DNA from 2 places in the Cytobacillus sp. MT66 genome. Region 2 is predicted to be linked to the other one. Evidence: riboswitches for the same ligand, from Rfam matches in the RefSeq annotation. Region 2 holds a riboswitch; the other holds the start of a gene.
What was found. A riboswitch is a leader RNA that binds a small molecule or an ion and turns the genes downstream of it on or off. The one in region 2 is predicted to bind FMN.
Positions count from the first base shown of each region.

Region 1: it holds a riboswitch for FMN, as region 2 does, so the genes downstream of both, ribD (bifunctional diaminohydroxyphosphoribosylaminopyrimidine deaminase/5-amino-6-(5-phosphoribosylamino)uracil reductase RibD) here and AC1Q59_RS04010 (ECF transporter S component) in region 2, are expected to answer to the same signal.

Region 1 covers NZ_JBXAFB010000002.1:354,400-362,060, forward strand. The annotation lists gene AC1Q59_RS05085 (amidohydrolase) at 1-537, opposite strand, end outside; gene uptA (undecaprenyl phosphate transporter UptA) at 837-1,421, opposite strand; gene AC1Q59_RS05095 (undecaprenyl-diphosphate phosphatase) at 1,440-2,219, opposite strand; gene AC1Q59_RS05100 (DUF4870 domain-containing protein) at 2,452-2,775, shown strand; gene AC1Q59_RS05105 (hypothetical protein) at 2,929-3,708, shown strand; gene AC1Q59_RS05110 (TlpA family protein disulfide reductase) at 3,812-4,375, shown strand; FMN riboswitch at 4,509-4,658, shown strand; gene ribD (bifunctional diaminohydroxyphosphoribosylaminopyrimidine deaminase/5-amino-6-(5-phosphoribosylamino)uracil reductase RibD) at 4,792-5,901, shown strand; gene ribE (riboflavin synthase) at 5,882-6,535, shown strand; gene AC1Q59_RS05125 (bifunctional 3,4-dihydroxy-2-butanone-4-phosphate synthase/GTP cyclohydrolase II) at 6,579-7,661, shown strand, end outside.
Region 2 covers NZ_JBXAFB010000002.1:158,639-166,299, forward strand. The annotation lists gene sigX (RNA polymerase sigma factor SigX) at 77-625, shown strand; gene AC1Q59_RS04000 (GerMN domain-containing protein) at 603-1,835, shown strand; gene AC1Q59_RS04005 (hypothetical protein) at 1,959-2,105, shown strand; FMN riboswitch at 2,280-2,454, shown strand; gene AC1Q59_RS04010 (ECF transporter S component) at 2,620-3,201, shown strand; gene AC1Q59_RS04015 (ferredoxin) at 3,278-3,526, opposite strand; gene AC1Q59_RS04020 (YpbB family protein) at 3,795-4,853, shown strand; gene AC1Q59_RS04025 (RecQ family ATP-dependent DNA helicase) at 4,850-6,325, shown strand; gene AC1Q59_RS04030 (CPBP family intramembrane glutamic endopeptidase) at 6,335-6,913, shown strand; gene AC1Q59_RS04035 (LysM peptidoglycan-binding domain-containing protein) at 6,926-7,588, shown strand; gene AC1Q59_RS04040 (YpbF family protein) at 7,657-7,661, shown strand, end outside.

The sequences.
Region 1 (7,661 bases), 200 kb from region 2:
TTCCCGCAGCATTCCCATAATGCCCATCCTTGTAATCGAGTCTTTATCCCCAAGACTATGAATTCGTTTCGGGTTTTCGCCAAGGGCAATTTTTAAACCAGCCGTTTCTTTAATCAGCATTTTTTTGATGTTTTTTCCTGATGTTTTAATGACGGAGGTCGTCCCGCCTATGATATTGGCACTTCCAGGCATGATATGAACAGTTGTAATTCCGTATTTTATCGCATCTGTAAAGGCAGGATCTAATGGATAGACGCCATCCATAGCACGCACATGCGGACTCATCCGTTCAGCTGTTTCATTGGCATCATTTCCAGCCCAGCCCGTTCCTTCGTCATACAGCCCCAAATGAGTATGGACATCTATAAAACCTGGGAGCAAGTAATGATTATGGCAGTCGATGATCCTATGCTCGGCCTCAGGTTTAATATCTTTTGCCGCTTTGGCGATCTCTCCGTTTTCAATTAAAACATCTCCAAGGAATGGCGGAGAGGTAATCGGATATACATGGGCATTTTTTAATAAAATTTTCGGCATGATTTTCCTCACTCATCTTGTTTTTTTCTATTTTAACAGGGACAATGAAAAATAAGAATTCATTTTTTGAAAAATCGTTCTTTTAAACTTAACCGTTAATTTCCGCTCCAGGCGCTTCGCTTTCCGGGGGTGTTTTGCGAGCCTCCTCGGAGCACACGCTCCTGCGGGGTCTCACTTCAACGCTGATCCCCCAAGAGTCTACGCGCCTGCAGCGAAGATCAACTGAGCGATTAAAATTAACATTTTACTTTAACACTAACACCGCCAAAAAAAAAACCCGCTTGTGCACGCGGGTGAAATTACGATTTTTTCTTTTTATAAAGGAAATAAACAATAATTGATCCGGCAGCGATAAGGATAATTGGTGTTAAAAACGGTTTGGCATATTCTTTTATATCGCGCCAATGGTCGCCGAGCTCAATGCCCAGGAGCAAAAACAGAACCGTCCACGGAATCATGGCCGCCACCGTATAAGTGGTAAAAGTGGAAAGCGGCATTCTGGCAATTCCCGCTGGAATCGAAATCGCATGGCGTATAACCGGAACAAATCTTGCCGTAAAAATCACACCTGTACCATATTTTTGAAACCATCTTTCCGAGGCGTCTAAATGAGATTGCTTAATTAAAAGAAATTTCCCGTATTTGTCCAGAAACGGCCTTCCGCCGTATACGCCTATCCAATAAAGGAATAGCTGGGCTAATGTACCGCCAATAACGCCAGCAATTAGGGCACCGATAAAGGTGATTTTGCCAATGCTGATCAAATAGCCGCCATAGCTCAAGACTATTTCGCTCGGGATAACCTCAATCATCAAGCCAAGTGCGATTCCGGCATAGCCAAGCTGTGACAATAGGTCAAAAATAGAAAGAATGAATTCTTTCACTTCAATAAGCTCCTTTTCTCAAAAAATACCAGTCATTTGCAGAATGATAATCGATATTCCCAGAACCCAGACATATACAGCAAATATTTTTAGTGATTTTTTCTTTAGGAAATTTATCATCCAGACTACAGCCATATAGCCAAATAGGGCAGAGGATAATGTGGCAATAAATAGGCTTGTAAAGCTGATGGCTTCTACATGCCCTGACAGCATTTCCCCAAATTGCAGAACAATTCCCCCGGCTATTGCAGGAATGGATAATAAAAATGAAAAATAGGCAGCTGTTTCTCTGTCCAGCTTTCTAAAAAGGCCGGCTGCAATCGTCAGTCCGGATCTTGAGACTGCAGGAAAGATCGCTGCTGCCTGAAAAGTCCCAATAAATAAGGCATCTCCATATGTGATGGTTTCCATTTTCTTTCTGCCGTTTTTAATACCATCTGCCATCCACAGAATAAATCCAGTCAAGAGGAATTCCCATCCGATCGTGATTCCTGATTTCGAAATGGAATCAAACATATCCTTAAATAGAAAGCCAACGATTACTGCAGGGATAGTGCCAAGGATAAGAAGCATTGAAAGCTTGCCGAAAGGGTTCCTTATGATTTGCCAAAGCTCATGCTTATAAATGACTAAAACGGCTAGTAATGTGCCGACATGAAGCATCGTATCAAGAAACAATCCAGCTTCATCCAGTCCGAATAAATGCCGGCCTAAATACAAATGACCTGTACTGGAGATAGGGAGAAACTCAGTCAAACCTTGGATAATTCCCAGAATAAAAGCTTCCAATTTAGACATCAAAACACATCATCCTTTTTGCTGAAAAATACGGAGCTTGTCTTTAACAAATGTATTCATATTGGCCAAAACAAGAACAACAAACTTAGCAGGGATGAAATTAAATAAAAATAAATGAAACATTTTGCCCTTTGGGGCGTAAATAATATCAAAGGAATAATAAACATTTTTTAACTGCGGAAGGAAACAGGAGATCTTTTGCGTTTCCTAAAGGAATGGAGGAATTAATTAAATGCCATCGAATGATGAAAGACTGTTAGCAGCAGCTATTTATGTTTCAAGTTTCTTTACAGTATTTATTGGACCGCTTGTCATATGGCTGATTAAGAAGAATGATTCGCCGTTTGTGGACCACCACGGGAAGGAGTATTTTAATTTTCTCATTTCATATGGAGTGTATGGCATCATTAGCGCCATATTAATGATTGTTCTCATCGGAATTGTAACGGCATGGATTGTTGGCATACTTGCATTTGTCTTTACCATTGTTGCGGCGATTAAGGCTTACGAGGGAAAGGAATATCACATTCCATTTGTATTTAGATTGATTCGATAAGTTTAACTAGTTTTAGAACCTCGATTTTCGGGGTTCTATTTATTTTTCCAGAAAAAATATCATGTTTCGGCAGGCTAAATAATAGAATAGGAGTAACTCTATTAATTTGGGGAACAGAAGAACGGCCAGCTGTTTCCTGCAAGGAGATTAGCCATGAATATCCAGCAGTATTATCGAAAGTCAGCCTCCATTTCCTTAAATGCTAGCCTCGTGTCATTAATTCCTTCATTTTTTCTTTTGATTTATGGGCTGATTCTTAAGCAAGACGAACGAATGGTTTTATTATGTCTGCCTTTTTTAATTTATAGTTTTATTTGCTATCAAATTTATTTAATTAATGATAAACGGGTAGGAGGCTCTGTAAAAGCGCAGGAGTCCGACTGTGACTTTTCTAATCTGTTAAAACATAATCAGGTGCTGATTACTTTTTTGCCTGCACCTTCATTAAGGATGCTGATTTTTAATACAAAAGGCCAAATGCTTGGGGAAATCAGAGATATGAACTGGCAGAGAATTCGCTGGTTTGTGCCATATATGATCGACAGGATTTTATTTGAGCGGAGCTATGGTTTGTTTGACGAATCTGGTCAATTAAAAGCAAAGATTATCATTCAGAAAAACAACATAGCCTTGGCCGGAAATAGGAGCACACAGCAAATAAAGCTTTTACGGCGAACGCACGCTGAATATGATTTTTCGCATGAGGGGAGAAGAATTTGTGTTAAACGGTCTATGTTATTTACTGATATTAAGCTTTCAATTGGAGGTTTAGGGTATGCAAGAGTGAGAAAGGGCTTGCTGCCAAAAGAATGTGTGGGGCAAATTCAGGATCCTAACACGCCTGTTCTCAGCTTTGAAGAAGGGGTAAAAGCAAAGGACAAGCTAATGATTTATGCTATATTAGCCAAACTTTTTCATCACTCTAATCATTAATTGATGATTATGTGACAATGCAGTCGTTCCGCTGTCCCGAAGCTGCTTTTTAGTGTATGATAGGAAAGATAGAAACGGGGTAGTAGTGATTGGTGGTGCACACATGAAGAAATATATTCTCGGCGCAGTGGTGCTGGTGATAATTCTTGCGATTATTGATATGACCGTTCTGAAAGAAAATGGAATGATAGGTCTTGCTGATAAATATGAAAAAATCGAAAACGCTGAGCAGGTACCGATTGGAATCGTTGAAGGGAAAAGGGCGCCTGATTTTGAACTGACAGATTTAAATGGCGATAAGGTTCGTTTGAGTGAGTACAAGGGCATGCCGGTATTATTAAACTTCTGGGCTTCCTGGTGTCCGCCATGCAAAAAAGAGATGCCGCATATGGAAAGTATTTATAAAAAATATAAAGATGAGTTCGCGATCCTAGCGGTTAATGTGACAACCTCAGAAAAAAAGAAGGAAGATGTAAATAAATTTATCGAGGAATACAAGCTAACTTTCCCAATTCCAATGGACGAAAAGGGAGAAGTCTTCCATCAATATGAAGTAATGGGTTACCCAACAAGCTTCTTTATCGATTCAGACGGCATAATCCGCAGAGTAGTCCTCGGCCCAGTAGATGAAAAAGAACTAAAAACAGAAATAAAAAAATTACCTTAAGGGACAGGGGGAAAGGGACAGGGGGACAGGCACCTTGTCCCGTTTTTTTGATTAAAAAACGAGACATTGAACCTGACCCACTCTCCTCTTGTCTGCAGAGGGGAATAGTGTTAAAATTTAATTTAATCGAATAGGATTCCTTCGGGGCTGGGTGAAATTCCCGACCGGCGGTGATGAGGGCTTTTTAGCTCTCTTAGTCCGTGACCCGATTTCAATTTTTGAAACGGTGGATTTGGTGAAATTCCAAAGCCGACAGTGAAAGTCTGGATGGGAGAAGGAACAGTATATGTTTTGCGTAAAAAATATTATTTTTTTATGCTTATTTAGCTATGTCTTGTGAGCCCCGTACAGAAATGTGCGGGGTTTTATGTATTAACTGGAGAAATTATTGAAAAAGGAGCGTATTAATTAATTATATGTTAGATCACGATTATATGAAGCTGGCGTTAACATTGGCACGTTCAGCGAAAGGGCAGACAAGCCCTAATCCGAATGTAGGTGCGGTCGTGGTGAAAAATGGCGAAATTATTGGCATGGGTGCTCATTTAAAGGCAGGGGGCCCTCACGCTGAGGTGCATGCTATTAGAGCAGCGGGTGAGCGGGTGAAGGGTGCTGATATATATGTTACACTTGAGCCTTGCAGCCATTATGGAAAAACACCTCCTTGTGCTAATCTCATTATAGATTCAGGCATCAAACGGGTGGTAATCGCTTCTGTGGATCCAAATCCGCTTGTTGCCGGCAAAGGAATTGAAATGCTTAAAGCTTCTGGAATACAAGTGGACGTTGGCATTTGTGAAAAAGAAGCCCTTGAGCTAAACGAACCGTTTTTTCACTTTATTCAGACAAACACCCCTTATGTAACACTAAAGGCTGCCGCCTCTTTCGATGGAAAGACAGCAGCCAAAACAGGCGATAGTAAATGGATTACCTCTCCAGAATCCAGACTGCAAGTACATCAGCTAAGAAACGAACATGACGCCATTTTAACCGGCGTGAATACCGTTATACACGATAACCCTCTTTTAACCGCCAGATTGCCCCAAGGTGGAAAAAATCCCATTCGAGTAATTTTAGACTCACATTTAAAAATACCCATGGATGCTAATGTTATACAAGACAAGTCAGCAAAGACAATTATTTTTACAAGATCAGATGCAGATGTAAAGAAAGCAGAAGAAATTGCAAACTGTGGTGCTGAAATCATTTTTCTTGAGGAAAGAATCAGCATAGATAAGGTTTTGAAGGAATTAGGAAAAAAGAATATCATGACTTTATTGGTAGAAGGCGGTTCAGAAATCCATTCTTCTTTTATCGAACATGATGCTTTTAACCAAATGATTCTTTACTTGGCTCCGGTCATTATTGGCGGAAAATCGGCACCCTCTGTTGTCGGAGGAAATGGAATTGATTGGATGAGACAGGCAAAAAAGCTGACATTTGTTTCTTCCGAGCCAATTGGCCCCGATATAAAAATCGTAGCAAAGCCTATAAAGGAGGAGCGGAATGTTTACGGGAATCATTGAGGAAATTGGGACAGTAAAAAAAGCTGCTCAAATAGGGAATACGATTAAGCTAGTAATTCAGGCTGAAAAAATCTTAGCGGATGCCCAGCTGGGCGACAGCATCGCCGTTAATGGTGTTTGTCTGACAGTAACTCAGCTGCATCAGGATTCATTCACGGCTGATGTCATGCCGGAAACATATAGAAGCACCTCTTTGCGCGGATTAAGAGAACGTTCAAAAGTAAATCTCGAACGTGCCATGTCAGCAAATGGACGTTTTGGCGGTCATTTTGTCACTGGACATGTGGATGGAACAGGAAAAATCCTGAAAATTTCTCCGAGTGAAAATGCGATTTACTTTGAAATTTCAGTGCCGGAAACAATGAGCCATTTTTTAATGATGAAGGGTTCTGTCGCCATAGATGGAACATCATTGACCATTTTCGGCGTCACCGAACAATCAGTTACTGTTTCCATTATTCCGCATACGGCAAAGGAAACGGTGATCGGATCAAAAAACATTGGTGACGAAGTAAATATCGAGTTCGATATGCTGGCCAAATATTTATATTCCTTTGTCAATAGAAGAGAATATAAACAAGAAGGTCAATCAGGCATTACGGAAGGTTTTTTAAAGGACAACGGGTTTATCTAGAATTGTCCAGCTCCAGGCGCCTTACTTATAAGGAGGGTATACAATGTTTAGTAAAATAGAAGAAGCGATTGAAGATTTGAAGGCAGGCAAAGTGATCATTGTATGTGATGATGAGGATCGGGAAAATGAAGGTGATTTCCTTTCCATTGCTGAATATGCCACACCCGAAACAATTAATTTTATGGCAAAAGAGGGCAGGGGACTTATTTGTGTTCCAATTACAGAGTGCTTAGCAAACAAGCTCGATCTTGCTCCAATGGTAGAAAATAATACTGACAGCAAAGGAACTGCATTTACGGTATCAATTGATTATAAAGAAACCACTACTGGAATTAGTGCATTTGAGCGGGCATTAACAATAGAAAAAATGATTGCTGATGACGCAGCAGCCAGCGACTTCAACCGTCCTGGGCACATTTTTCCGCTGATTGCCAAAAAAGGCGGTGTATTAAGAAGGGCCGGTCACACAGAGGCTGCTGTAGACTTAGCCAGACTTGCCGGTGCAAAGCCTGCTGGTGTCATTTGTGAAATCATGAAAGATGATGGAACGATGGCCCGAGTGAAAGATCTTGAGGTAATCGCGAAAAAGTTCAATTTGAAAATGATTACGGTTCAGCAGCTGATTGAATATCGCTTAGATCATGACTCCCTTGTGAAAAGGGAAGCGGATATACAGCTGCCGACTGATTTTGGTTTATTCCGAGCGGTTGGGTATACAAATTCCATTGATGGCAAAGAGCACATTGCTTTAGTTAAAGGTGAAATTACTGAGGATGAACCGGTTTTGCTTCGCGTTCATTCTGAGTGTCTGACAGGTGATGTTTTCCATTCCCATCGCTGTGATTGCGGTCCCCAGCTGGCTGCAGCGCTTGCGCAAATTGAGAAAGAAGGCAAAGGTATCCTTTTGTATATGAGACAGGAAGGCAGAGGCATCGGCCTAATAAATAAAATGAAGGCATACAAGCTTCAAGAAGAAGGCTATGATACCGTTGAGGCTAATCACAAGCTGGGCTTTGCTGATGACCTGCGCGATTATGGCGTTGGTGCACAGATTCTTCGTGATTTAGGTGTAAAAAAAATGCGGCTGTTAACAAATAATCCGCGTAAAATCGCTGGTCTTGGCGGG
Region 2 (7,661 bases):
GGTGCCTGTCCCCGTGTCCCGGTGTAACTTTTACATAAAATTATTCGACTAATAAACTGAACGGGGAGGGGAAACGATGGACTCCGTTTTTGATGAACTATATAAAAAATACCACCATGATGTGTTTCAATTTCTCTTTTATATGGTCAAAAACAAAGAGCTTGCAGAAGATCTTGTGCAAGAGGTTTATATAAGGGTTTTAAAGGCTTATAGCAAGTTTGAAGGAAAAAGCAGTGAAAAGACTTGGTTATTTTCAATCGCAAGGAATGTAGCTATTGATCATTTTCGCAAGCAAAAGGGCTGGAAACAGCGGATAATGGAAAAATTTGATTGGTCAAAGGGAGAAATAAAAGATGAAGGCCGATTACCTGAAGAAATAGCCATGCAGAAGGAAGAAATTCAGCATATCTACAGATGCCTTGATCTATGTACGATTGATCAGCGGCTAGTTATTTTAATGAGGTATATCCATGAGCTGTCCATTTCCGAAACAGCCGAAGCGCTGAAATGGACAGAAAGCAAGGTAAAGACAACTCAGCATCGGGCTTTGAAGGTTTTAAAAGCCCATTTAGAAGAAATGCAAAGAAAGGAGGGGGTTGAAAGTGAAAAAATCAGAGTGGAGTGATAAGGATTTAGAGGAATTATTAAGGCAAATGCCAAAAGTAAAAGATTCCCGTGATCCAGAAGATATTTATCAAAATATAACCATAAGAATGAATAAGCGTAAGACTAGAAATTGGATCATGCCATCAGCTGCAGCAGCCTGTGCTTTACTCTTATTTTTTATACTTGCCCCTGGACTTATGCCTTGGGATGCCTCTGAGGAAAATGCTAAGCAAATGGCAGACAAATCATCAGGAAGCAATGAAATCGTAATGGAAAGGTCAGCGATTCCAGAGCATAAACAAGACAGTTTTAGTGCTGAACAATTTCAAACAAAAGAACCGCTTGATGAAAAGGGAAATGAAAAAAACCAAATCATGTCAGTGGAAGCCATAGATCAAACAACTGCCGTTTATGAGGAAGACACGATAGGAAAAGAAGTCCTGACTTATGCTATTCCTGATGTGGATGTACAAAATTTAGTACCTGTGAGCCTGGTTGTTTCAAATGATGATAAACGCTCGAAATTTGAATTATTTAAAGAATATATGAGTGTCATATCTGAAAAGGATTTGGGTTTGAGTGAGTATTATCCGTTAAATGCAAAATTACTGCTTGATGAAGAAAATAGAATTTTAACTGTTGATGTTCCTGCTGATCATTCATACAGTTTGTCAACTACAACAGAAAGATTATTGAATAAAGCTCTGGCAAATGTGATGACAACATTGGATATTAAACAAATCAATCTTATGACTGATGGGAAGCCTGGCATTGAATTCAGCCATTATGGCTATGTTGACCATTTTGAACCGGAAGATCAGCCTGGAAATCATGCCTATTATTTCTATTACACGGACCAGTCAAATAATTCAAAGCCCTATATTGTTCCTTTTGGTGAAAGACAAAATTCGATTACAGAAGCTTTTACAGAGATGAAAAAGGATCGAGAGGAAGCCAAACTAGCTGCTTCCATTCCTGAAGAGCTAAGCTTTGAAACTGAAGAGAACAAAAAGGATAAAGAACTGACGATTCGCTTTGAAAAAGGAGCGGCAATCGATGGTAACCAATCGGCTATTTATACCATCGAAGCGATTTTATTGACGGCGAAGGAATTTGATTATGAGTTTGTGAAGTTAGAAAATACAAATATTGACAAAATTGGCAGGTTTGATTTAAATCAGGAATTAAAGGTACCTGTAGCTGCCAACAAATTCAGCCTGCCGCAGTAAACGAATCAATATTTTTAAAAAGACGAATCAAATGGGTTCGTCTTTTTCCTTTTTGCCGTTCTAAAAGGGTACAAGCTTTCATAGGGTAGGAAGGGAATGAATTGTAGGAGGACATAAAAAGCTATGCTGGATTACATGAAAAGGTTTTTAATCGCGGGAATGATTGGGATTTGTGTCAGCCTCCTATTTATAGGGGGAACAGCCCAATCGGATTATTCTGATACAAAAGAGGCTGCTGAGCTGGCAAATAATCAAAACCCAACCGAATAACCAAAAAAAGACTTTTGGCCAAAAAGATGGACAAGAGTCTTTTTTTGTATAGTGAAAAATGATAACTTTTATCAAAGGTATATTTTGCTTTCATATTTGTTTCTTTTTAAGTATAATAAAAGTAAGATAGAAATGGAGAATTTATATTCATTTCTTCTGAAAAAATTAAATATGGTCTATCTTCGGGGCAGGGTGAAATTCCCGACCGGCGGTGATGAGATTATAACTCTAAGCCCGCGAGCCCGCATAATCTTAGAATTCAAACAGAAATTTATTTGATTTCTAAGCTTGGGCAGGATTTGGTGCGATTCCAAAGCCGACAGTACAGTCTGGATGGGAGAAGATGGAGGTTCTGCAGGCGTTCAAAAAATGCAGGTTTGAACGTTTATTTGACAAGCCTTTGTAATCTATCTCCCTCAAAGTTATTAGCTTTGGGGGTTTTATTTTGCTCTGGTAAAAATCTGCTGAACCTTTCTTCTATAGGAGAGATAGTCCTAATAAGGAGAGAGGAAAGTTGAAACGATTTAGTATTAAAGCATTAGTAGCCATTGGAATGCTGAGCAGTATATCGTATATTTTAATGCTGCTAAATTTCCCAATTCCGCCGTTTCCGCAATTTTTAATGATTGACTTTAGCGATGTGCCTGCATTGATTGCAGCGTTAATCTTTGGCCCTGCGGCTGGAATCCTAGTGGAATTAATTAAAAATGTTTTGGATTATTTTATGACAGGAAGTGCAACGGGAGTACCTGTCGGTCATATCTCAAACTTTATTGCCGGTGTGCTGTTTGTTCTGCCAACTTATTATGTATACAATAAACTAAAAACAAAAAAAGGCATGACATTCGGTTTAATCGCAGGAACAATGATTATGGCAATCGTCATGAGTGTATTGAATTACATCATTATTTTGCCGGCTTATACATGGTTCCTTAATATGCCTGCTATGTCTTCACCTGAGATGCGTACGATGATTGTTACAGGTATCCTGCCGTTTAATATAGTTAAAGGCTTTATTATCACGATTGTATTCATGCTTTTATTTACTCGCATGAGCACATGGATCCAAAAACAAACTGCATTAAGAAATGCATAAAATATAAAAAGCGACGGCCTGCACCGTCGCTTTTTTGCTGTAAAAAAAAGGCCAGGAATCCTGACCCTATTATCGACTATTCAAACTTTAATGGATCGCCATCAAATGATTCGTCAGCAACTTTAATGGAATCTGTTGGACAGCCTTCAAAAGCATCCATCATATCATCTATTAAAACATCAGGAATTTCAATAATTCCTTGGTTATCATCTAATGTTACGAATGCAATACCTTCATCATCATAATCATAAATATCAGGTGCAGCAGCTCCGCATGCACCGCAAGCAATGCATGTATCTTTATCCACAATTGTATACTTTGCCATGAAAACAAACCTCCCAGTTTTTTAAAAACAAATTTTTTATCTGTATTTTATAAAAACGTATTCCTCATCCCTATTGTAAGACTGAAACAGTAACTTTTCAATAGAAAAAGCACAGATAATGCTTATCAAAGCAAGGTTTTTTCTTGAAATTAAATCCCCTTTTATTATTATTCCTTAGAATGTGACAAATAAAAGGTTATGATTTCTTCGTTCATGATAAAATGAATGAGAATACAAATTTCGTTTGTATGGAAGTGATTGTCAATCTATGAGAAATTCATATTTAAATATGATAGTTTTATATTGTTTATATAAAATTAATGGGCAGCGTACCATTTATTCTGTTCTTCATCTCTTGAATGGGAAAAAGTCAGCACAAACGATTCAGGATGCCCATCTTTTTGCATTAAAGCATCTTTTTGGCTGCTTTCCGCGCTTAATAAGGGCTGACCTTGAAAAAACGGTTTGTGATCTGCAAAACAGCCGTCTGCTTCAAAAAGAATCAGATCAGAATTTTCATCTAACACCAATTGGAAAAAAGGAACTTAACGAATTTTTCAAGGAATTTCCTATTCCGCAAGCATTAGACGGGTGGAAATATAACCAATTAGCTCCATTATTTTGGTCAAGGCTTTCCCTTTTAATACAAGTAATTTCACAGTTAATCAATCATGATACAAGATATATCCCTATTCGAAAAGAGAGAGAGCTTCAGCAATGGGTAAAAGCCTATCTGCTGGAAACACGGCTAAATCGCATCGAGCTTGGTAAAGGGCTATATAATGAGCTTCTTGACTGTCTAAAAGGAATTAAGGATGGTGATCCTTCGATACTCGTTTTAAGATTGTCAGGCTATCAAAAGGCAGGGTTAACCTCCAGTCAGGCTTCTGAGACATTAAACATGGATATCCATGCTTACCACGTCCAATTCCTAGGCATGCTTCATTATATTTTAGATGTGGTTTCTGCAGAGAATAAAAAATATCCGCTTTTATTTCGCCTTGCTGCCCAACAGAATCAATGGATGCCGTTAACTCAATCAGCAACGAAAACTTTTGCTTTATTAAAACAAGGGTTTCAATTAGAAGAGATCGTTCGAATCCGCCGTTTGAAAAAAAGCACCATTGAAGACCATATTGTTGAAATTGCTATTAACTATGATGGTTTTGATATTTCTCCATTTGTTGGCGAGAAAAAACAGCAGACGATCGCACAGGCAGCAAAAACATTGGCAACTAAGCAATTAAAGCATATTAGGCAATTAGTTCCTGATGCAGCCTACTTTGAAATTCGTTTAGTCCTGGCAAAGGAAGGTGATCAAAAATGATGCTGGAACAAGCGCTAAAACATCATTTTCAATTGACATCTTTTCGGCCAGGGCAAAAGGAAGTGATAAGTTCCGTTTTGGAAGGCAATCATACGATTGCCATGCTCCCGACTGGAACAGGGAAATCTCTGTGCTATCAGTTGGCAGGGTACATGCTTTCAGGACATGTCATTATTATTTCTCCGTTATTGTCATTAATGCAGGATCAAGCGGAACAGATGGTCATGAATGGGGAAAAACGTGTAATCGCCTTTAATTCCTTTTTGACACGCGAAGAAAAGGCAGAGGCCATTACGAATCTTGAGAAATATAAATTTATTTTTTTATCACCTGAAATGCTCCGGTTGGAGGGAATAACCAAAAGGCTTATGGAGCTCGATATATCATTATTTGTTATTGACGAAGCCCATTGTATCTCACAATGGGGCTATGATTTCAGGCCTGACTATCTTAAGCTTGGAGAGGTTAGAGAACAGCTGGGATCCCCTTTAACCCTTGTTTTAACTGCTACTGCGACACCTGAGGCAAAAGAGGATATCATTCGCTCCTTGCATTTATCTGAATGGAAGGAATTTATTTATTCAGTCGATCGGCCGAATATTTCTCTAACTGTGGAAAAGCTCCATTCACAAAAGGATAAGATTGAACGGCTTGTTCATCTTGTGAAAAGTCTACAGGGGCCAGGAATTATTTATTTTTCCAGCAAGAAATTATCGGAGCAAATGGCTCATCACTTAAAGGAAAAAGGCATAGGAAGGGTAATGGCCTATCACGGCGGCATGGAACAGGAAAGCAGAATATTAATTCAGCAGCAATTTTTGAACGGCCAGCTAGACCTTATCTGTGCAACAAGTGCATTTGGAATGGGGATTAATAAAGAGAATATCAGATATGTGATTCATTTTCATATGCCGCTTCAGCTTGAATCGTATTTACAGGAAATTGGACGTGCTGGAAGAGATGGAAAGAAAAGCATCGCTATACTTTTATATTGTCCTGGAGATGAACAGCTTGCCTTTCAGATTGCTGAAGGCGAGCTGCCGGATCAAGCGCAGTTAGATAGAATTCATTCCTTTTTTAAGGAATATCCGCTTAGTGATAAGTTATCAGAATATGAAAATCAAATTAGGTCTTTTGCAGGGTTGACAGAAACCCAGTGGAGAATGATTGAGGGTTATATTGAAGAAATGGGACCTGACCATTTTGATGAATTAGCGGTTTTTGTTAAAAACCGTTCGGAAATAAAAAAGAACAAAATCTTTGATATGTATAAATGGATCCAGTCTGATCAATGCCGCAGAAGTAACATCCTAAGCTATTTTAAGGAAGTTATGAATAAGGTGCAAGCGGATTGCTGTGATTGCTGCGGGATTGATATCACCCAGTTTTTTATATCAGAAAATAATGAGGCTTTCTTACATCATTCCTATGATTGGAAAGAACAGCTGAAAATTTTATTATTAAATGAGTGAGAGAAAAAAATGAAAAAAGAAGAGTATGCTGACCTAATTAAGGGGCTTTCTGATAAAGAATTAACTTTTCACCTATTTTTAACGCAAATAATCCTATTAACGATTTCTGTTATTTTAGGTATGATATTATTTAATAGCATGGCGGAATTTGTCGGTTTATTTACCTGGAATTGGCAAATTGTGTCGGTTGGAGGAACCGCTGGGCTAGCAGTTGTTTTTCTTGATCTATTCTTTATGAAGGTTCTGCCATCATCATTTTATGATGACGGCGGATTAAATGAAAGAATTTTTAAAAATAAGTCTGTTATTCAGATTGCTTTCATTTCTGCCATCATAGCGATTGTTGAGGAAAGTTTATTCCGAGGGGTTATCCAGACACATATAGGTCTGATTATTTCAAGTTTGATTTTTGCCGTTGTGCATTACCGCTATTTATTTAATTGGTTTTTATTTATCAATGTGGTACTTTTAAGCTTTTTTATTGGTTATATATTCCTGCTGACCAATAATTTGCTAGTGACCATCTTTATGCACTTTATCATTGATTTTTTACTTGGTGTCACGATCAAAATTCGCAAAAAGAACTAGGAAGGGATTCCCATGAACAGAGAAGATCCTTACAGAGACCAGGCTGAACGTCTTAGAAAGAAAATAGCAAAGAATCAGGAAGAGGAACAGGTACCCGAATTAGAGGACCTGCCGCCAAGAAGCCGGCTTCATCATAAGAAAAGAAAGAAAAATAAATTTAGGGTAAAATACCCTATAATCCGCCTGCTGGCATTATTTTTTATCCTGCTGCCGATTACTATATTTAGTATGTATTATATAAACTCAGGAAAAATCGGCGGGTCGCAAAAAGTATCAAATAATCAATCTGGTTTTGAAACCGTTGGCTATGATGATGGCAAAGGGGATAAAGCAACTATAATAGAAGAAAGGGAAGTTCCTTCTGAAAATGAATCAGCTGCAGAAGCTGAAAAAGCGAAAGAAATAGAGAAGGAAATAGAGACCCATATCCCTGTACCGCAAAAGCCGGAAGTAGTCAATGATACAGATAAAAGTTCAGCTCCGGAAGAGGAAGAGAAGAAAGAACCTAAAAAAGGTAAGATTGTCTACCATACGGTTAAGCCCAATGAGACAATCTTTAGAATATCCATGAATTATTTTAATTCACCATCAGGGATTGAAATAATAAGGAAAGCAAACAATCTGAAAGATAATGAAATTCAAGCAGGACAGGTGCTGATCATTCCAGCGGAATAAATAAGACCCCCTTCTGACATAAACGGCTGTACAGGCTCATATTTATATTATGGAAGGGAGGGGGCCATGTGGA